Regions from separate parts of the Micromonospora sp. NPDC057141 genome, predicted to be linked through region 2. Evidence: riboswitches for the same ligand, from Rfam matches in the RefSeq annotation. Region 2 holds a riboswitch; each other region holds the start of a gene.

Region 1 (4,817 bases), on a different contig from region 2:
CACCGCCGCCGTGGGTGTCGTCCCGGCCGCTTCGGCCTTCTCCGCCGCCCCGACGGAGGCGTGCGTCGAGCCGGCCGACGTCCACTCGGACGCCCGGGTGAAGGCCGGCGCGCAGGCCAAGCACGAGCCGAACGAACTGACCGCCAAGGAGACCCGCGAGCGGGAGGCCGACCTCGCCGCCGCCCTGCGCGAACGGGCCAACTTCCGGGTCGGGGCTGGCGCCGCCGCGCTCGCCACCGTGACCGTGCCGGTCATCGTGCACGTCATCCAGGAGGACGGCACCCGCGCTGGCGGCAACATCCCGGACTCGATGATCAACTCGCAGATCAGCGTGCTGAACCAGGCCTACAGCGGCGCCACCGGCGGCGCGGCCACCGCCTTCAGCTTCCAGCTCCAGAAGATCAACCGGGTCACCAACCCGGCGTGGTACCCGATCGTGTCGGGCTCCTCGGCCGAGCGTTCGATGAAGACCTCGCTGCGCGAGGGCGGCAAGAACACGCTGAACATCTACCTCGGCGAGTTGAGCGACGACCTGCTCGGCTGGGCCACCTTCCCGAAGCGCCGGCTGGACAGCATGGACGGCGTCGTCGTGCTGAGCGAGTCGCTGCCGGGCGGCACCGCCACCAACTACAACCAGGGCGACACCGGCACCCACGAGATCGGCCACTGGCTGAACCTCTACCACACCTTCCAGGGCGGCTGCCGCGGCTCCGGCGACGGCGTGAGCGACACGCCGGCGGAGGCCGAGGCGGCCTTCCAGTGCCCGACCGGGCGGGACACCTGCACCGCGACCGGCCTCGACCCGATCACCAACTTCATGGACTACACGTACGACTCGTGCATGTACCAGTTCACCGCCGGCCAGGCGGATCGGATGCTGACCGCGTGGAACGCGTACCGCGCGGCCTGACGTACCGCTGTCGCTGATCATCCCGGTGCCGGCTCCGTCTCCCGACGGGGCCGGCACCGGCGTCTGTGGGGGTCAGGCCGCCGCACGATGGGCGCCGCGCCCGCCGAGGGCCGACCGCCGATCTGGTACGCCCACAGCGCCGCCGCCCGAGGCGGTGCTCGCGGCGTCGGGCGCGGTGCTCGCGGCACCGGCCGCCCCAGGGTCGAGCCAGACCTGCACGGCCGGCCGGTCGGTCGCCTCTCCGGGGCGGACGGTGCCGGCGTCACCACGCCGGGCCAGCATCGCCACGTCGACGGTGAACTCGAAGAGCCGCCAGTCGACCTGCGGCGCGGCCCGCCCGATCTCGGCGAGCCGGGCCACCCGGGCCTGGTCGGTCACGGGCCTGGCGTGCCCGGCCACGTATGCCTCGTCGTCGCTGTCCTCCGGCGGGAAGGAATGCAGCGCGTAACGGCCGTCGCGTTCGAGGTCGCGCCGCTTCGGCGAGTCGACGACGAAGCAGAAGAGCCCCTCGTCGGTGATCACCGGGGAGACCGGGTGCACCCGGGGCCCACCGTCGGCGCGGACGGTGGCCAGGTAGCCGAAGCCCGGCCCGTACTGCTGCATGAGGTGACGGATCCCGTCGGCGAGTCGTGGCTCGTCAGCGGCGAATTCGGACCAGGAAGCCATGCCAGCATCCTATCGAACACCTGTACGACACGCGAAGCGCGACGCGCTGGCCGGGGCGTACCGATCGCCGGCTCGCCGACCAGCCTCGCTATGGTGTTGCGATGCTGCTCTCCGACCGCGACCTCGTCGCCGAGCTGAAGGCCGGCACACTCGCGCTGGAGCCGTTCGAGCCGACCCTGGTGCAGCCGTCGAGCATCGACGTACGCCTCGACCAGCTCTTCCGGGTCTTCAACAACCACCTCTACACGCACATCGACCCGTCGATGCAGCAGGACGACCTGACCTCCATGATCGAGGTGCCCGACGGCGAGCCGTTCGTGCTGCACCCGGGTGAGTTCGTGCTCGCCTCCACGCTGGAGGTGATCTCCCTCGGCGACCAGCTCGCGGGCCGGCTGGAGGGCAAGAGCTCGCTGGGCCGGCTGGGGCTGCTCACCCACTCCACGGCCGGCTTCATCGACCCGGGCTTCTCGGGGCACGTCACGCTGGAGCTGTCCAACGTGGCGAACCTGCCGATCACGCTCTGGCCGGGCATGAAGATCGGCCAGCTGTGCATCTTCCGGCTGTCGTCACCGGCCGAGCACCCGTACGGTTCGGCGGTCTACGGCTCGCGCTACCAGGGCCAGCGCGGCCCGACCCCGAGCCGCTCCTGGCAGAGCTGGCGCACCTGGCCGACCCGCTGACGCAGCCCTGCCTGCCCTACGCGACGTCGCCGTCGACCCCTCCGGGTGTGAGAAGGGGCCCCTTCTCGACCGTATGCGTTAAGAAGGGGCCCTTCCTTGCACCTCAGGCGGGGCGGCCGAAGCTGTGGATCGGGCCGTCGTCGAGGCGCTTCATCTTCACCGGGACACCGGCCCGGGAGGCGTGCACCACCCAGCCCCCGCCCACGTACATGCCGACGTGGTGCAGGTCGGCATAGTAGAAGACCAGATCGCCGGGGCGCAGGTCGGCGCGGCTGACCTTGGCGGTCACCGACCGCTGCCGGGCTGCGTTGTGCGGCAGCGAGACCCCGGCCTTCGCCCAGGCGGCCAGCATCAGCCCCGAGCAGTCGTACGAGTTCGGGCCCTCGGCGCCCCAGACGTAGGGCTTGCCGATCTGGGCGCAGGCGAACTTCACCGCCGTCCCCGCGCCGCCGCCCGGATAGCTCGCCGGGCAGGGGGCGGGCCGCAGCGGGCCGCCGCCGCCGTTGCCGTACACCTTCAGCCGCAGCTTCTGCAGGCGGTCGATCTCGGTGTTGATCTGCTTCTTCCTAGCGGCGAGCTGGGCCTCGGTGCGGGCGAGCTGGGTGACCATCTCGTCGAGGGGCTGCTTCTTCGCGGCCAGCTCGTCGCGGAGGTCGACGACCGCCTGGACATCGTGCTGCTGGCGCTGGGCGAACCGGTCGAGCAGTTCCAGCTGCCCCATCATCTGGCTGGGCGTGCGGCTGCCCAGCAGGGCGTTGACCACCGAGAGGTTGTCGCCCTTGTACGCCTCGGCGGCGAGGCCGCCGACCTTCTCCAGCGCCTCGTCCACCTGGCGCTGGAGCGGCCCGATCCGCGCGGCGAGCGCGTCGGCCTGCTTACGCTTGGCGGCCAGGTCCTGGCGGGTGGCGTTGTGCCGCTCGATGAGCGGTTCGAGCTTGTTCCAGTCCTCGTCGATCTGCCGCTCGATCTCGGCGACCGAGGGGTCGGCGTGGGCCACGGTCGGTGCGCCGGTCAGGACGACGGCGACGCCGACCAGGGCGGCGAGGGCGGTGGTGCAGCGTGACCAGCGGGTGCGCGGCGCGGCCGGCAGGCGGTCGGCGTCGGCCGACCGGCGTGACGGGCGCCGCGGGGCATGGTGTGCCACCGGGCTCCGTTCTCCTTCTTCCGTTACCGCCTACCGGGTTAGCTGACGGGTTCGGGCGGGAAGGGAGAGCGCCCTACCGCAGCACCGCTGCGGATTCACCCCGGCGTACCTGGGTCCCCGGCTCGCCCGGAGGCGACTCGGCGGTGTCGCACCGTCACCGCCCGGCTGGGCGGTGCAGCTACCGGCCGACAATTGGCCAGAGTAGAGACGATCGTCGTCGATCCGCAACCCACCGGGCCGTGACGCACCGTACAGACCCGTCGCCGGCTTCGATGTCCACCGCACGCCGAGAGCCCCCGGTCGGAGGACCGAGGGCTCTCGGGTGGTGCTGCGGGCGCGGCCTTCGCGGGGGCCGCGCCGGGCGATCAGGTGATTCGGCGGAAGCCGGCGATCGGCATGGTGTTGATGCTGCTCACGTTGACCGGCTTGCCGGCGCGGGGCGCGTGCACCATCATGCCGTTGCCGAGGTAGAGGCCGACGTGATGCACGTCCGCGAAGAAGAACACCAGGTCACCGGGGCGAGCCTCGGAACGCGACACCAGAGTGCCCTTCTTCCACTGGTCGCCGGTGAAGTGGGCCAGGTAGATTCCAGCCGCCTTGTAGGCGTACTGGGTCAGGCCGGAGCAGTCGAACGTGTCCGGCCCTGCGGTGTTGAAGACGTACGGGTCGCCGACCTGCGCACAGGCGGTCTTGATGGCGGTGCGGGCATCCGAATTGATCACGCCGGTGATGGTCGGGCACCCCTGGACGGACACCACCGTCTTCGGCATCGACGCCTGGAGCCGCTTGATCTCGGCGTTGATCTGCTTCTTCTTCTCCGCCAGCTCCTTGGTCTGCTTCTCCTGGGTGGCGATGAGCGTGTCGAGCTTCTGCTTCTCGGTGTCGTACTTCGCCCGGATGGCGAGCACGCCCTCGACCTGCTTGCGCTCCTGCGCGGCCAGCCGGTCCAGGATGGTCAGCTGCTCGGCGAGGGTGCCCGGCTTGGTGCTGACCAGCAGCGCGCCGATGTCCTGCGACGGGCCGGAGATGTAGTAGCGGGAGGCGAGATCGCCGACGCGGTTCATGGCCAGCTCGGTTTCGAGCGCCAGCGGCTGGATCTTCTTCTCCAGCGCCTTCGCCTTCTCCCGGTTCGCCTTCAGCTGCACAGACACCTTGTTGTACTGCTCGATGGTGGGTTCGAGCTGCTCCCACTGCTTGTCGATCTGCGCCTCGATCTCGTCGACCGAGGGCTCGGCGTACGCGGGCGCGGTCAGTGTCCCGGCGCCGACGGCGACCGCCGCGACCAGGGTGAGCAGGCGATGTGCGAACCGGCGGACACCACCCGGGCGAGCGGGCGATCGTCCCGGGGCACGACGATGGGGGGGCATGGTTGCCACCGGCACCGACTCCTTCGCAACCGACCGCCGGGCGCCTCGCG
Region 2 (4,817 bases):
CTTGACGTGCCTTTCGCTGCGTGTGACCGTGGGGGAACTGGTCGTGCGCGTGAATGACGAGGTGATGGGGCATGAAGCATTCCAGCATGTCGATGGATCAGTCGAACTCCGGGCAGCTCGAACCCCTCTCGACCATCGGGCGACCCGGCGAGCTGGGCACCCCGGGCGTCCCCTGCACCCCGGGCCGGGCCCTCGTCGAGTTGCAAGCCGGCAACCACCGCTTCGTCACCGGAGCGCCGCGCCACCCCAACCAGGACGCCGACCACCGGACGGCCGTCGCCGACGGCCAGCACCCGTTCGCGGTGATCGTCGGCTGCTCCGACTCCCGGCTCGCCGCCGAGATCATCTTCGATCGTGGCCTGGGGGACCTCTTCGTGGTCCGCACCGCCGGGCACACCGTCGGCCCCGAGGTGCTGGGCAGCGTCGAGTACGCCGTGACCGTGCTGGGCACCCCCCTGGTGGTGGTGCTCGGCCACGACTCCTGCGGAGCGGTGCAGGCGGCCCGGGCGGCGGCCGGCACCGGCACCCAGCCCGCCGGCAACCTGCGGGCCGTGGTGGACGCCGTGGTGCCCAGCCTGCACCGGGCCGCCGAGCGGGGCGTCGAGAGCATCGACGAGATCGTCGACATCCACATCGCGTGCACCGTCGAGGCGATGCTCGACCGGTCGCCGGTGCTGGCCGCCGAGGTCGACGCCGGTCGGTGCGCGGTCGTCGGAATGTCGTACCGGCTCAGCGCCGGCGGGGTGCGGACGGTGGCCGCCCTCCCGGCCCCCGCCGCCGCCTGACACCCGCCGCCTGACACCCGCCGCCTGAGACGCGCCGCCTTACGCGCCGAGAGGGGCCGCCCACAGTGGGACGGCCCCTCTCGGCGTGCGCGGCACGCGGCGTCAGAGCAGCGACATGTGCACGTGGTCGGTGTGGTTGGAGGGCCCGCTGTAGGACTTCCAGCCGGTCGCCGGGAACCAGATCTGCCGGTTCCAGATGACGTAGTAGATGCCGAGCCGGTCGGCGTTGCGGATGAGGAACGCGGCCAGGTTGTTGCCGTACATCCGGGTGTCGTTGTTGTGCCAGGGGGCGAATCCGCTGTTCTGGAGCGACCAGTCGCAGGCCCGGCCCTTGGGGTGCTCCCACGGCCCGCCCGGCCGGTAGCAGCCCACGAACCGGTTGAAGCCGGCCCGTTTGGTCTCCTTGTACGCGTGCAGTGTGCGGGGCGTGACGCAGCCGGAGGTGGTGGGGTCGTTCTCGCTGCACGACTCCGGTCGCCAGTCGCCGTCCGACGTCCGGCCCGGCCCGATCTTCGCGACCGGGGAGGTGGCGGAAACCAGACCGCCGGTGAAGCCCGCGCCGCCGACCAGCGCGAGCGCCTTCTCGGCGTCGAACTTCTTCTTCGCCATGACCGACGCCTGCTTCTGCTGCTCGCGCACCTCGGCGTCGAGCGCGAGCTTGGCCTGCTCGGCGCGGTTCTTGGCCGCGCTGACCTCGGCCAGCTTGTTGGCGTTGACCATGTTCAGCTCGTCGAGGGCGGAGGCGCGCTTGACGAACGAGTCCGGGGTGTTGCTCTCCAACAGCATCGCCATCGCGCCGACCCGGCCGGTCCGGTACGACTGCGCGGCCATCTCGCCGACCTGCGGCGCGAGCGCGTCCAGCTCGTCCTGGGCCTTCCGCACCTCCTCGGCGAGCTGGGCCTGGCGCTTCTTCGACTTTTCGAGCTTCGACTTGGCCTGGGCGTAGTCCCGGTTGGTCGCCTCGATCACATCGGTGATGAGCTGGGGCTCGTCGTCCTCCTCGTGCCCCGACGGTTGGGGGGCGGCGGAGGGCAGGGCGAGCGCCGGGGCGGCCGGCCCGGCGACGACCGCCAGGGCAGCGAGCACGGCCACCACGGGGGTCAACCAGCGGTGCAGGGGTGCCGTCACAGTGTTCCCTTCCATCGACCGCCGACCGGGTTAGCTGACGGGTTCGGGGCGGAAGTGGCCCCTACCGCTCGCGCGGATTCACCCCGGGCACCTGGTTCCCCGGCTCGCCTCGCGGCGATTGGGCGGCGGCACCGCAGGCGCCGCTTCGCGCCTTCGGCGGTGACCGGCAGCGAGGTTACCCGAGAGTCCTCGTGGGGAGCTACGTCCGGCTGCCGACTGAAAGCGCTATTTCGTAATCGCTGTCGGTGATCGGTGATGCGCTTCTCAGGGCGGATGCCGCCATTGGTCACGCTGCGGAGTGTCACCATGCGGTCTCCGTGCCTCCTTCTCGGTGCGGCCGTCCGGCCGGGGGGTGGGTGGGGGCGTGGTCGTCGGGGAACCCCTCGGCCGCCCGGCCGCCGCCGAGCGCCTCCAGCGCGAGATCCCGCTCCGCGGGCCGCCGCCGGCCGCTGCCCGGCGTACGCGTCGCCGGCACGTCCCCGACGCCCGCCGGACCGGACCGGGTCGCCCTGGTCCGTCCCGCGGCGGCGCTTTCCGCGGCGCTGCGCCCTGCCGTGGTCCGTCCCGCGGCGGTGCGGCCCGCTGCGGTGACCACGGCGGCCAGCCCGGTGGTGAGCGGCACGGCGGCGATCAGGCCCAGCGTGGCGACCGCGCTGCGGACGATCTCCTGGGCGAGGAACTCGCTGGTCAGGATCTCGGTCACCGGGCGGGAGTCGGCGGTGAGCAGGAGCAGCAGCGGCAGCGACGCGCCCGCGTACGCCAGCACGATCGTGTTGACCGTGGAGGCGATGTGCGCCCGGCCGACGCGGGTGGCCGCCCGGTAGAGCTGCAACCGGGACAGCCCCGGGTTGGCGTGCGCCAGCTCGGTGACCGTGGCCGCCTGGGTGACGGTGACGTCGTCGAGCACCCCGAGCGAACCGATGATGATGCCGGCCAGCAGCAGGCCGTGCAGATCCACGTCGCCCCGGAACATCGACAGGGTGGTGGCGTCCTCGCTGCCGTACCCGGTGAGGTGGGTGGCCGCCGTGGCGAGGGTGCCCAGGAGGCCGGTGAGCACCAGGCTGCCCAGGGTGCCGAGGACGGCCACCGACGTCTGCGCGCTGACCCCGTGGGTGAGGTACAGCACCACGAACATGATCAGCGCGGAGCCGACGACGGCGATCGGCAGCGGTGACCCGCCCGCGCCGATCCCGGGCAGTACGAAGGTCAGCAGGATGGCGAAGGTGGCGGCCAGGCCGGCCAGGGCGGCCACCCCCCGCCAGCGGCCGAACGCGACGATCGCCAGCGCGAACACCACCGCCAGCCAGACCAGCGGAGTGCCGCGCTGGTGCTCGGCGATGTTGTAGGCGCTCGCCGTCGGGTCCGCCGGGTCGGTCAGCTTCACCAGCACGATCCGGTCGTCGACGGCGACGGTGGGCGCGCCGGGGCCGGTGGGGATCGGCGTCTCGACCTGCTGCCCGGCGTCCGGCCCCTGCTCCACCCGGACGGTCACCGTGCCGCACGGGCCGTCCGCGACGTCCGGCCCGGCCTCCGGCGTCCCGGGCTGTGGCGGGCACTCCTCGGTGACCACCCGGGTCACTGTGCCGTGGTAGCGGGGCACCGGCGAGCCGCCGTCGACCTCCGGGCCGCCGTCGCGGGGCCACAGGACGATCGCCGCGATCACGGTGATCACGAAGAGGGGCACCACGGTCGCGACGAGGAGCCGCCGCACCCCTGGCGGGGTGGGCGGAGCGGGTCGGTTGTGGTCGGCGCCCATCGACGGTCTCCAAACGGTGTCAGCGCGGGATACGGCTCGGCGGCCCGGACGGTTCAGCGTCGCGGCGGTCGATCCGGGCTGGCTGCCCGAACGACCTCACCGGGCCGGCCGCCCGAGGACCCCCGCCCGAGGACCCCCGCTCCGCCGGCCCATCCGAAGCCCCTTCCGCTCCTCCGGTCGCCCGGAGCGGGATCCTGCGTCCCATCGCCCGGAATCGTAGCCACCCTCACCTGCGGACGCAGGCCGGTCGACACCATGTCGGCGACATGGCGGTGTTCCGGCCGCTCGGATACCGCCGTCTGACCGACATGCTGCCAATCTGACCGGCGGCGGGGCATCTTGGAGACATGGCCCACGAAGCGCACGCGAGGCACGGCGCACCCGCCGGACCCGGCGCACCGGACAAGCGCGCCGGACCCGGCGGGCACGACAAGCACGCTGGGCACGACCCGGAGATGTTCCGCCGCCGGTTCTGGCTCTGCCTCGCGCTGACCCTGCCGATCGTCGTCACCAGCCACCTGGTGATGGACTGGTTCGGCTACTCGCTGGAGTTCCCCGGCCGGGCGTTGGTCGGCCCGGTGCTCGGCTCGGCGGTCTTCTGGTGGGGCGGGTGGCCGTTCCTGGTCGGCGCGGTCCGGGAGCTACGCGACCGGGCACCGGGGATGATGCTGCTCATCGCGATGGCGATCAGCGTCGCGTACGTCGCATCGCTGGCCACCAGCGCCGGCGCGTTCGACCTGGACTTCTGGTGGGAGCTGGCGGCGCTGGTCACCATCATGCTGCTCGGGCACTGGCAGGAGATGAGGGCGATCGGTCAGGCCCGGGGCGCCCTCGCCGCGTTGGCCGCGCTGCTGCCCGACGACGCCGAGCGGGTCCGCCCCGACGGCGGCACCGATCGGGTCCCGGTGGCCGAGCTGCGCGTCGGCGACGTGCTGCTGGTCCGGCCGGGCGGTCGGGTGCCGGCCGACGGCCGGGTCGTCGACGGGGCCGCCGAGCTGGACGAATCCATGATCACGGGAGAGTCCCGCCCGGTCGTCCGGTCGGCCGGCGACCGGGTGGTGGCGGGCACGGTGGCCACGGACTCGGCGATCCGGGTCGAGGTGGCGGCGATCGGCGAGGAGACCACCCTCGCCGGCATCCAGCGCATG
Region 3 (4,817 bases), on a different contig from region 2:
GGAGCCCGTACGTTGACCGACCGCACGACCCTGGAGCAGGAGATGGCCGCCGAGCAGCGGCACCTCGACCGGGTGTACGCCCGCCTCGCCGAACTGCGCCGCTTCGCCGCGCAGGCCGAGAAGGACGGCTACCGCCTGGCCCGGGTGGGCAACTTCGGGGCGCTCGTCGAGCGGGACGCGATGGTCTTCCACGCCGCCCAGCGCCGGCACGTGCTCGACGCCGAGCACGAGGGGCTGGTCTTCGGCCGGCTGGACCTACGGGAGGGGCAGGTGCTGCACGTCGGGCGGCTCGGGGTGCGCGGCGAGAACGCCGAGACGCTGGTGGTGGACTGGCGGGCCCCGGCCGCCGCCGCCTTCTACCAGGCGACGCCGACGCAGCCGCTGGGCGTGGTCCGGCGGCGCACGATCTCCTCGTCGGCGGAGCGGGTGACCCGGATCGAGGACGACCTGCTGGACCCGGCGGCGGCACCGCCGGACATGGCGGTGGTGGGCGACGGCGGGCTGCTGGCCACCCTGTCCCGGGCCACGGGCCGGGGGATGCGGGACATCGTGGCCACGATCCAGCGGGAGCAGGACGAGGCGATCCGCTCCCCCGCCTCCGGGGTCACGATCGTCTCCGGCGGCCCGGGCACGGGCAAGACGGCGGTGGCGCTGCACCGGGCGGCGTTCCTGCTCTATTCCGACCGCAGCCGCTACGCCGGGGGCGGCATCCTGGTGGTCGGCCCGTCGGCGGTGTTCGTGGAATACATCGCCTCGGTGCTGCCGTCGCTGGGCGAGGAGGCGGCGACGCTGCACTCGCTCGGGTCGCTGTTCCCGGGGATGGGCGCGACGCGCACCGACCCGCCGGAGGTGGCGGCGGTGAAGGGGTCGCTGCGGATGCGCCGGGTGCTGGAGCGCGCGGTGCGGGACGCGGTGCCGGGCGGGCCGGGCGAGCTGCGGCTGCTCTACCGGGGTGAGCTGCTGCGGCTGGACCGCCGGGAGCTCGACGGCATCCGGGACCGGGCGCTGGGCCGGGGGGCCCGCCGCAACGAGTCACGCCGGGCGGGCTTCGACGGGGTGTTCGCGGCGCTGTGGGCGCAGGCCCGCCGGCTGGGCATCGGCCGGCTGCCGGAGCAGCGCGCGTTCGAGGACGAGATCGCCGAGCGGCCCGAGTTCCGCGAGTTCCTCAAGGCGTGGTGGCCGCGGCTGCACCCCCGGCACGTGCTGGGCTGGCTGGCCCGCCCGGATCGGCTGCGCCGGTACGCCGCCGGGGTCCTGTCCCGGGCGGAGGTCGGCCTGCTCGTCGAGGCGTACCGGACGCTGGACGCCGAGGGGCTGACGATCGCCGACGTCGCCCTGCTCGACGAGTTGGACGCGCTGCTGGGCAAGCCGGTGCAGCCGAAGCGTGCGAAGCGGGACCCGTTCCGGCTCGCCGGAGGCGTACGTGAGCTGAGCACGCACGCCGACCGGCAGCGGGCGGCGCGGGAGGCGGCCCGGGAGCGGCCGGAGGACTACCGCGACTTCGCGCACGTGGTGGTCGACGAGGCGCAGGACGTCTCGCCGATGCAGTGGCGGATGGTCGGCCGGCGCGGCCGGCTGGCGTCCTGGACGGTGGTGGGCGACCCGGCGCAGACCGCGTGGACGGGGGATCCGCAGGAGCTGACCCGGGCCCGGGACGCGGCGCTGGGCCGGCGGCGGCGGCACCAGTTCGAGCTGACCACCAACTACCGCAACTCGGCGGAGATCTTCGCGGTGGCGGCGGCGGAGATCCGCCGGCTCTACCCGGACCTGACGCTGCCCCGCGCGGTGCGGTCCACCGGCGTGGCCCCGGTCGAGCTGACCGTTCCGGCGGCCGGGCTGGAGGCGGCGACCGTCGCGGCGGTCGGCGACCTGCTCGGCGAGGTGGAGGGCACGGTCGGGGTGATCACGCCGGTGCCGCGCCGCGACGAGGTGGCTGGCTGGCTGGCCGGCCGGGCCGCGCCGCGCCTGCAGGTGGTGACCAGCCTCCAGGCCAAGGGCATGGAGTACGACGGGGTGGTGCTGGTCGCCCCGGGCGAGATCCGGGCGGACCCGGGCTCGGGCGTGCGGACGCTGTACGTGGCGCTGTCGCGGGCGACCCAGCGCCTCGTCACGCTCGACCCGACGGGCTGATCACGCTCGACCCGACGGCTGATCCGGCCCCGGCCGTTCACCGGCCGGACCGCCGCCGATCACTTGCATACATTGCGATGTGAACATAGATTTGGCCGGGGGGTTGGGATCACGGACGGAGGGTGTGGGCGTGGGCGCAGGTCATGACCACCACCACGGGGTGGCGGCAAACGCCTCCGACCGCCATTCGGGGCGGCTCTGGGCGGCGTTCGCGCTGCTCGCCGTGCTGATGATCGTCGAGGCGGTGACCGCGCTCGGCACCGGCTCGCTGGCGCTGCTCTCCGACGCCGGGCACATGTTCACCGACGTGCTCGGCATCGGCATGGCGCTCGCCGCGATCACCGCCACCCGCCGGGCCACCGCCGACCCGCAGCGCACGTTCGGGCTCTACCGGTTGGAGGTGCTCGCCGCGCTCGGCAACGCCCTGCTGCTCAGCGGCGTCGCCGTCTACGTCCTCGTCGAGGCCGTCCGCCGCTTCGGCGACCCGCCCGAGGTGACCACCGGCCCGATGCTCGCGGTGGCGGTGCTGGGCCTGCTCGCCAACGTCGCCGCGTTCGCCCTGCTGCGCAGCGGGGCGAAGGAGAGCCTCAACCTGCGCGGGGCGTACCTGGAGGTGCTGGGCGACCTGCTCGGGTCGGTCGGGGTGATCGGGGCGGCGGCGCTGATCATGGTCACCGGCTGGTGGTGGGCGGACCCGGCGGTGGCCGTCGCGATCGGCGTGTTCATCCTGCCCCGCACCTGGCGGCTCGGTCGGGCCGCGGTGCGCATCCTGGTCCAGGCCGCGCCGGAGCACCTCCAGGTGACCGCCGTGCACGACCGGCTGGCCGCCGTGCCCGGCGTGGTCGAGGTGCACGACCTGCACGTCTGGACGCTGACCTCCGGCATGGAGGTCGCCTCGGCCCACCTGACCATGGCGCCCGGCGCGGAGGTCGGCGCGGTGCTGACCGCCGCCCGCACCGCCCTGCACGAGGACTTCCACATCGAGCACGCCACGTTGCAGGTCGAGCCGGGGGCGGCCCGCGACGGCTGCGGGCCGGCCGGCTGGTGAGACCGACGCCCATCAATTTTCGTGACTTATACGGTCGAATGCCGGACTTGACGGGATTTATCCGCGTACCCTCCGTCACGGAAGCAGCGCTGGTCCCACAGGCACCGGTAGGCTCGGTCCCGGCCTCCGCCGGGCGGCGCCCTCCGGCGCCTGTGGTGGCCGCCGCCTAATCGCCTACGGGCGAGCCGGGGAACCATGTTCGTGGGGTGCATCCGCTCCAGCGGTAGGGATCGTCCGTCCCGAACCCGTCAGCTAACCCGGTCGGCGGCTGATGGAAGGACATGCATATGCCAGTAGTGGCACCTGTAGGAAGGATCGCCGCCCGGGTCGCGGCGGCGCTGGTGCTGACGCTCGCCGTCGGCCTCGGGGCCGCGCCCGTGACGCCGGCCGGGGCCGCGCCGCCCGTCGGCCTGCTCGCCGCGCCGGGCGACGACGAGGAGGGCGGCACCCCCGCCCTGCGCGCCCAGCTCGAAGCGGCCAGCAAGGGCTACCTGGAGGCCAAGACCGCCCTCGACCGCTCGGTGAAGCGGCAGCAGAAGCTCGGCGGCCAGCTCAAGACGGTCGAGGCCGAGCTGGTCACGCGGGGCGCGAAGGTCGGCGAGATCGCCGGTGTGGCGTACAAGAAGGGTCGGCTCACCGCCGCCTCACTGCTGCTCGACAGCAGCTCCCCCGAGGGATTCCTGGACCGGGCCGCCGCGCTCGACGCGGTCGCCGCCAACGAGGACCGGGCGCTGCGCGCGCTGCTGACCACCCGGGACGAGGCGACGAAGACCCGACAGGGGATCGACGGCGAGATCCGCGAGCAGCGCAAGCAGGTCACGCTGATGGGCAAGCGCAAGGAACAGGCCGAACGGGCGCTCACCGTGGCCAACAACAAGGCCAGCAGCAACAGCGGCGGCGGGTCCAGCCCGGGCGGCAGCTCCAGCGCCAACGCCACCCCCGCGAAGCGCAACTCCGACGGCTCCTGGCCGGCGGAGTCGTGCAGCGTCAACGACCCCACCCCGGCCAACGGCTGCATCACCCCGCGCACCCTGCACGCGCTCAACCAGGCCAAGGCCGCCGGCTTCACCCGGTACGTCTCCTGCTACCGCCCCGGTGGCTCCGGCGAGCACCCGAAGGGCCGGGCCTGCGACTTCGCCGCGCAGAAGGGCGGCTTCGGCGGCGTGGCCACCGGCGGGGACCGCACCTACGGCAACAACCTGGCGGCGTACTACGTGCGCAACGCCGACCGGCTCGCCGTGCTGTACGTGATCTGGTTCAAGCAGATCTGGCTGCCCAGCAGCGGCTGGAAGGCGTACAGCGGCGGAAACGGGGACCCGTCCAGCGACCACACCAACCACGTGCACCTGTCGGTGATCTGACCGCGCCCGCCTCGGCGGCCCTCCCCCGTGGGCCGGGTCGCCGGGGCGCTACGCCGCCCGGCCCAGCACCTCGCCCAGCCGGCGGGCCAGCCCGAGGTGCGCCGAGCGGGCCTGCCGGAAGGCGTACGCGAACAGCAGCGTCGGGGCGGCCAGGGTGATCTCCACGTCGACGCGGACGAGGCCGCCCGGCTCGTCGCGCAGCCGGGTGTGGTTACGCACCGTCGTGGCCGGCCGCTGCCGGGCCAGCGTGACGATCTCGTCGTCGGTCACCACCAGCA
Region 4 (4,817 bases), on a different contig from region 2:
ACTACCTGGGCGACTTCCCGGCCGAGTCGTACGCCGAGGCGTTCCTGGCGGCGGCCCGCCGGGAGCTGGAGCCGGGCTGGCACCCGCCGGCCCCGCGCGCCGCCGACGCCGTGGCCCACTCCCCCACCGCCTGAGCGTCCCGCCCGTCGGCCACAGCAGGTTGTGCCGGCGGGCGAACACGGGGAACTCCGCGCCGGAGCAGGGCAGGCGGGCGCCCGTAACCCCAGAGCCAGCACGCCGTCCGCCATCCGGGAGTGATCCGCCTGCGGTCTCACCGGACCGCGAGCCGGGACCGGCCCCGGCTCTCTCGGGAGAGCCGGGGCCGGTGGGGGAGGGTGGTGTCAGGCCGAGTAACCGCGGGTCGCGGCCCAGTGGGCCAGCGCGGCGGTGCTGATCCAGTACGCCGGGACGGCCGGGTCCGCCGAGTCGGCGATGCGCACGGCGCGCCCGGAGTCGCGGTAGCCGACGACGGCGATGTAGTGGCCGCCGGGAAAGGAGTGCCAGCCGCCGTCGACGTCGGTGGCGTCGCCGGCGATGTTCACCACGACGCCGCGCCCGGCGCTGATCGCCTTCACGACGTCGGCCTGGAGCTGGTCCGTCTCCGCCGGGGTGGCGGCGCCGCCGGGGATCAGCCGGGTCCGGTACGGGTCGCCCTTGACCATGTCGTTGAGCACCCGGGTGGTGTCGTAGGCCGAGTTGGTGCCCATCTCGGTGGTGCCGAGGCGGGCGGCTAGGTCGTCCTGGGTGCCCTCGACGCCGGTGGCGGAGAGCGCGTTGCGCACCGCCGCCGGGCCACAGTAGTAGTAGGTGGTCTGTGCCTCGTAGTCGTAGTCGAGGACCTTGGCCGACGGCGGCTTCGGGGCCGCCGGCTTCGCCGTGGTCTTCTTCGGCGTCGCCGTGGCGGTCAGGTCGGGGTTCGGGGCGGCCGAGGTGGCGCTCGGCGACGGCGAGGCGCTGGTTGGTGCACCGGCAGAGGGCGGCACGGCGATCCGTGCCTGGCCGCGGCTGGCCGCGCCATCGAGGCGGGGCACGACCTCGGCGACGGCGGCGCTGGTGGTCCGCTGCGGGGCGGGGGCGTCGGCGGCGGCGAGCAGCGCGCCGGTGCCGGAGGCCAGCAGGAGCGCCGCAGCGGAGCCGGCGACGACCTGGTACGGACGTTCCGTGGCGAGTCGCCGCAGGTGCCGCTTGAGTTGATCGTTCATGTGTTCCTCCACGGGACGGGGGCGGAAGCGGAGGCATCCGGGCGCACGGCGGCGCACGGCGGCGCGGAGCAGGTCCGCGGCCGGTGGGGTCCGCTTTCTGGGGGCGCCCACTCAGGCGGGCGTACGCAAGGGTGCGACGGTCAGTGCGCCTGTTCGGCGGCGGCGGACGCGGGCACCGGGCTCCGTGGTGGAGGAACAACCCGGGGGGTGGGGTCGTGCTGCACGAGGATGGAACTCCTTCCGACACCGCCTACCGGGTTAGCTGACGGATTCGGGCGGGAAGATCGCCCTACCGCAGGCCGTGGCCCGCAGATTCACCCCGGACGTGCAATGGGTCCCCGGTTCGTGATGATCACGATTGAGCGGGTCGGCGCGGCGTCGCCTCTTGCGATCGGGTACCGCACCGGACGGGCCGACACTACTGGCCGACCGCAGCCCTGCCAACCCCTCGCCACCTGCTTAAACGCCCCAGTGCGAACTCGTTTACGGGCCATTCGGAGCTGACGTGTCTCAATGGGAGGCTCGGCTCAGACGACGTCAGCGGACCGTAACGGGACAACCGGTCACGATCGTCGGTGAATTGCGACAGCCGATCGGACCGTCTGGACCGGTTGCCCGATTCCCGACGGTCGTGACCCGGCTCACGGCCGACCACACCCCCGCCCCGGTGATCAAGAGGAAAACGTCAGAGTTGATCTCCATCATGACGCAAACTTCTTGATCACCGGGGCGAGGCGGGGGCGGGCGGGGGGCGGGGGGGGCGGGGCGGTGGAGGCTCAGCCGATCCGGGCCGGGCGCCAGCGGGCCGGGCGCCAGCGGGCGGCCGGGACGGCGCGGCCGGCTGCCGCCGCGCGGGGGGCCGGCACCTCCGTGGGTCGGACACGTTCGGCGGCGGCGTACGCCTCGGCGGCCAGCGCCCGGGCGGCCTCGGCGGCCAGTTCGGCGTCGCCCCACGCGGCCCGCTCGCGCTCGGCGGCGGCCCGGTAGCGGGCCAGCCTGCCGTCCCGGACCGCCCGGGCCAGGACGACCTCCTGTTCCACCGGGTGCAGCCGGGGGTCCCAGCCGCCCCGGCGGGCGAAGACGTCGCAGAGCTGGCCGATGGACAACTCCCCCCGCAGGTGGGCTGCCGTGGCCGCATGGTGCAGCCAGCGCTCCCGGGCCGCGTACTCGGCGGGCGTGCGCGGGGTGCGCGGCGTCGGCAGGGCGCCAGCGTCACGGAAGCGCCGGGCGGCGGTCTCCGCCTCGTCGTACGCCTGCCAGGCCCGCTCGGCGGCGTCCTGGACGGCCGTCCACGCAGCCCGCCGGCGGCGGGCGTTCTGCGCGGCCCCGGCGGCGGCCACCGCCACCTCCTCGGCGTACCGGCGCTGGTCGGCGGCCTCCGGGGCGGGCGGCGCGGCGGGGCCGGTCGGGGGCTCGGTGGCGGGCGGGCGGTCCCGCTCCGGGCGGGCGACCAGCACGGTGAGCACGGTGAGCGCCAGCACGAGCAGCACGGACCAGATGGCGGCGGCCACCGGCACCTCGGTCAGGATCTGGTAGAGAACGATGTCCATGGTCGGCACCTCACAGGAGTGGAGGCGGAAAGGGATCCGCACCGCCGCCGGGCGGGACGCGTGCGGCGTACCGGGCCCGGCGGACGGGTGCGGCGGTGAAACCTCGTCGGCGACGGTGGTGGCGGGCGCGGCCCGCCGGGTGGCTCAGGCGACCGGGTGGCTCAGGCGACCGGCGGCGCGCGGGGGCCGGCGGCGGCGGGGGTATGCCCGGTCGGCACCCGCTGCGGGGCCGGCGCGGTAACCGACGGGTGCCCGGCCCCGGCTGGCGGTGGCGCGTCGGCCGGCCGCAACACAACGGCGGCATCCGCGGCGACGGTGGACTCTGCGGCGACGGTGGATTTCGTGGCGGCGGTGGCCGCGACGACCGGGCCAGGATCGGCACCACCGGGAACCATCGTGCCGAGCGGCAGCGACGCGGCACCGAGGGAGAACGCGACCACGACAGCGAGGCTCGCCAGCATCCGCGCCGTCCAGCGCGCGACCCACCACAGGGGACAGGTCAGCGCGACGGGAAGCACATGTCCACGCTACCGCCACCGCTCGCGCCGCGCACGGTCGGCTGGCGTGTCACTCCTCGACACGGCGTGGCGCACTGCCGGCGGCGCTCAGGGTGCGGCGGCCGGGGTGCGGGGCCGGCGCGGCGGCCCGAGCCGGCGGGTCAGCGGCGTCTCCACCCAGCGGTGCAGCAGCGCGGCCAGACCGAGGTTCACCAGCAGGAAGCCGACCGCCACCAGTGGGCCCCACCAGCCGGGCAGCCCCGTGCCGAGCCGGTCGGCCAGCCGCAGGACGGTGACCATGACGAAGACGTGCACCAGGTAGAAGGCGAAGGAGACCTCGCCGAGCCAGACCATCGGCCGGGACCGCCAGGGCGTCCGCGCGCCGCGCACGTCCGCGTCGGCGGCGGCCACGATGACCAGCAGGTACGCCGCCGCGAGCAGCGCCGCCCACAGCTCGGCGCGGATCCACTGGGCGGCGACCACCCAGGTGACGACGAAGACGGCGCTGGCGGCGGTGAGCCCGGGGCCACGCCAGCGCCCCCGGCGCAGCAGCTCGGCGGCGGCCACCCCCATCCAGAACTCCAGGGAACGCACGACCGGGAAGACCTGGGTGAACCACCAGGTGCTCTCCTGCGGCACCAGCCGCTGCCCCGGCCAGAGCGCCACGATCAGCAGCGGCACCGCCACCACCACCGCCCACAGCACCCCGACCCGCGCCCGGCGCACCAGCGGCAGCGCGAACGGCAGGCAGACGTAGAAGAACAACTCGCAGGAGAGCGACCAGCTCACCGAGTTGACGCTGTAGAAGTAGCCGGGCGTCGGGTCCCACGCCTGGACCAGGAACAGGTTCTCCAGCGCGGCGCGGACGTTGACCGGGTCGGCGAAGACCCACACCCCGGTCGCCAGCACCACCGCCCACATCAGCAGGTGATTCGGATAGATCTTGGCGAGCCGGCGGCGCAGGAAGTCGCGCCGGCGGTCCCCGTCGCGGGCCGACCAGACCAGCACGAAACCGCTGAGGACGAAGAAGAACTCGACGCCGGACAGGCCGAGCGTGAACAGCCAGTCGACGACGGCCTTGGCCTCGGGCTGGCCGACGATCCGCATGGTGCCGACGTGGTAGCCGAAGACGAGCAGGGCGGCGACCCAACGCAGCCCGGTCAGCGAGGGCAGCCGGCTGGCCGGGCGGGCGGGCGCGTCGGGGCGTACGACGGTCGGGGCGCTGGGCATGCCGGCGGTCCGCCCGCCGGCGGGGGTCACCAGCACCGCTCTCCTCCTCGCGGACGCCCCGGGCCCGGCGCCGCCGCCCGGGTGGCGGCGGGCCGCTCGGTGCCGCCCGCCGGCACCCTACCCGGTGCGGCCGGACGCGCCGCCCGCCGTCGGCCGCCACGTGACGCGCCCGGCGGCGGCGAGTGTGCGATGGCCTACTATCGCGGTCTCGGCCACGACGAGGGGGAAACACCGATGCACCAGCGGATCCTGCTGCGGGCCAAGAAGGGTCCGTTCGACGTCTACTCGCCGGAGGAGACGTTCGAGCGTAACTGGATCGGTGAGAACGCCGGCAACCT

Evidence for each region. A riboswitch is a leader RNA that binds a small molecule or an ion and turns the genes downstream of it on or off. The one in region 2 is predicted to bind cyclic di-AMP.
Region 1: it holds a riboswitch for cyclic di-AMP, as region 2 does, so the genes downstream of both, ACFT41_RS09735 (NlpC/P60 family protein) here and ACFT41_RS18455 (coiled-coil domain-containing protein) in region 2, are expected to answer to the same signal.
Region 3: it holds a riboswitch for cyclic di-AMP, as region 2 does, so the genes downstream of both, ACFT41_RS10300 (coiled-coil domain-containing protein) here and ACFT41_RS18455 (coiled-coil domain-containing protein) in region 2, are expected to answer to the same signal.
Region 4: it holds a riboswitch for cyclic di-AMP, as region 2 does, so the genes downstream of both, ACFT41_RS24105 (C39 family peptidase) here and ACFT41_RS18455 (coiled-coil domain-containing protein) in region 2, are expected to answer to the same signal.

The regions. Positions count from the first base shown of each region.
Region 1 covers NZ_JBHUVA010000011.1:50,115-54,931, reverse strand. Annotated here, with positions in the region: gene ACFT41_RS09750 (zinc metalloprotease) at 1-910, shown strand, start outside; gene ACFT41_RS09745 (pyridoxamine 5'-phosphate oxidase family protein) at 983-1,576, opposite strand; gene dcd (dCTP deaminase) at 1,678-2,256, shown strand; gene ACFT41_RS09735 (NlpC/P60 family protein) at 2,360-3,400, opposite strand; cyclic di-AMP (ydaO/yuaA leader) riboswitch at 3,413-3,553, opposite strand; gene ACFT41_RS09730 (NlpC/P60 family protein) at 3,766-4,782, opposite strand.
Region 2 covers NZ_JBHUVA010000035.1:7,249-12,065, reverse strand. Annotated here, with positions in the region: gene ACFT41_RS18460 (carbonic anhydrase) at 93-785, shown strand; gene ACFT41_RS18455 (coiled-coil domain-containing protein) at 888-1,913, opposite strand; cyclic di-AMP (ydaO/yuaA leader) riboswitch at 1,918-2,048, opposite strand; gene ACFT41_RS18450 (YibE/F family protein) at 2,215-3,669, opposite strand; gene ACFT41_RS18445 (heavy metal translocating P-type ATPase) at 4,017-4,817, shown strand, end outside.
Region 3 covers NZ_JBHUVA010000012.1:44,960-49,776, forward strand. Annotated here, with positions in the region: gene ACFT41_RS10290 (HelD family protein) at 13-2,130, shown strand; gene ACFT41_RS10295 (cation diffusion facilitator family transporter) at 2,261-3,178, shown strand; cyclic di-AMP (ydaO/yuaA leader) riboswitch at 3,332-3,461, shown strand; gene ACFT41_RS10300 (coiled-coil domain-containing protein) at 3,466-4,539, shown strand; gene ACFT41_RS10305 (SRPBCC family protein) at 4,588-4,817, opposite strand, start outside.
Region 4 covers NZ_JBHUVA010000060.1:9,038-13,854, forward strand. Annotated here, with positions in the region: gene ACFT41_RS24100 (CDP-glycerol glycerophosphotransferase family protein) at 1-134, shown strand, start outside; gene ACFT41_RS24105 (C39 family peptidase) at 342-1,202, opposite strand; cyclic di-AMP (ydaO/yuaA leader) riboswitch at 1,435-1,577, opposite strand; gene ACFT41_RS24110 (hypothetical protein) at 1,979-2,752, opposite strand; gene ACFT41_RS24115 (hypothetical protein) at 2,914-3,270, opposite strand; gene ACFT41_RS24120 (acyltransferase family protein) at 3,358-4,515, opposite strand; gene ACFT41_RS24125 (polysaccharide pyruvyl transferase family protein) at 4,714-4,817, shown strand, end outside.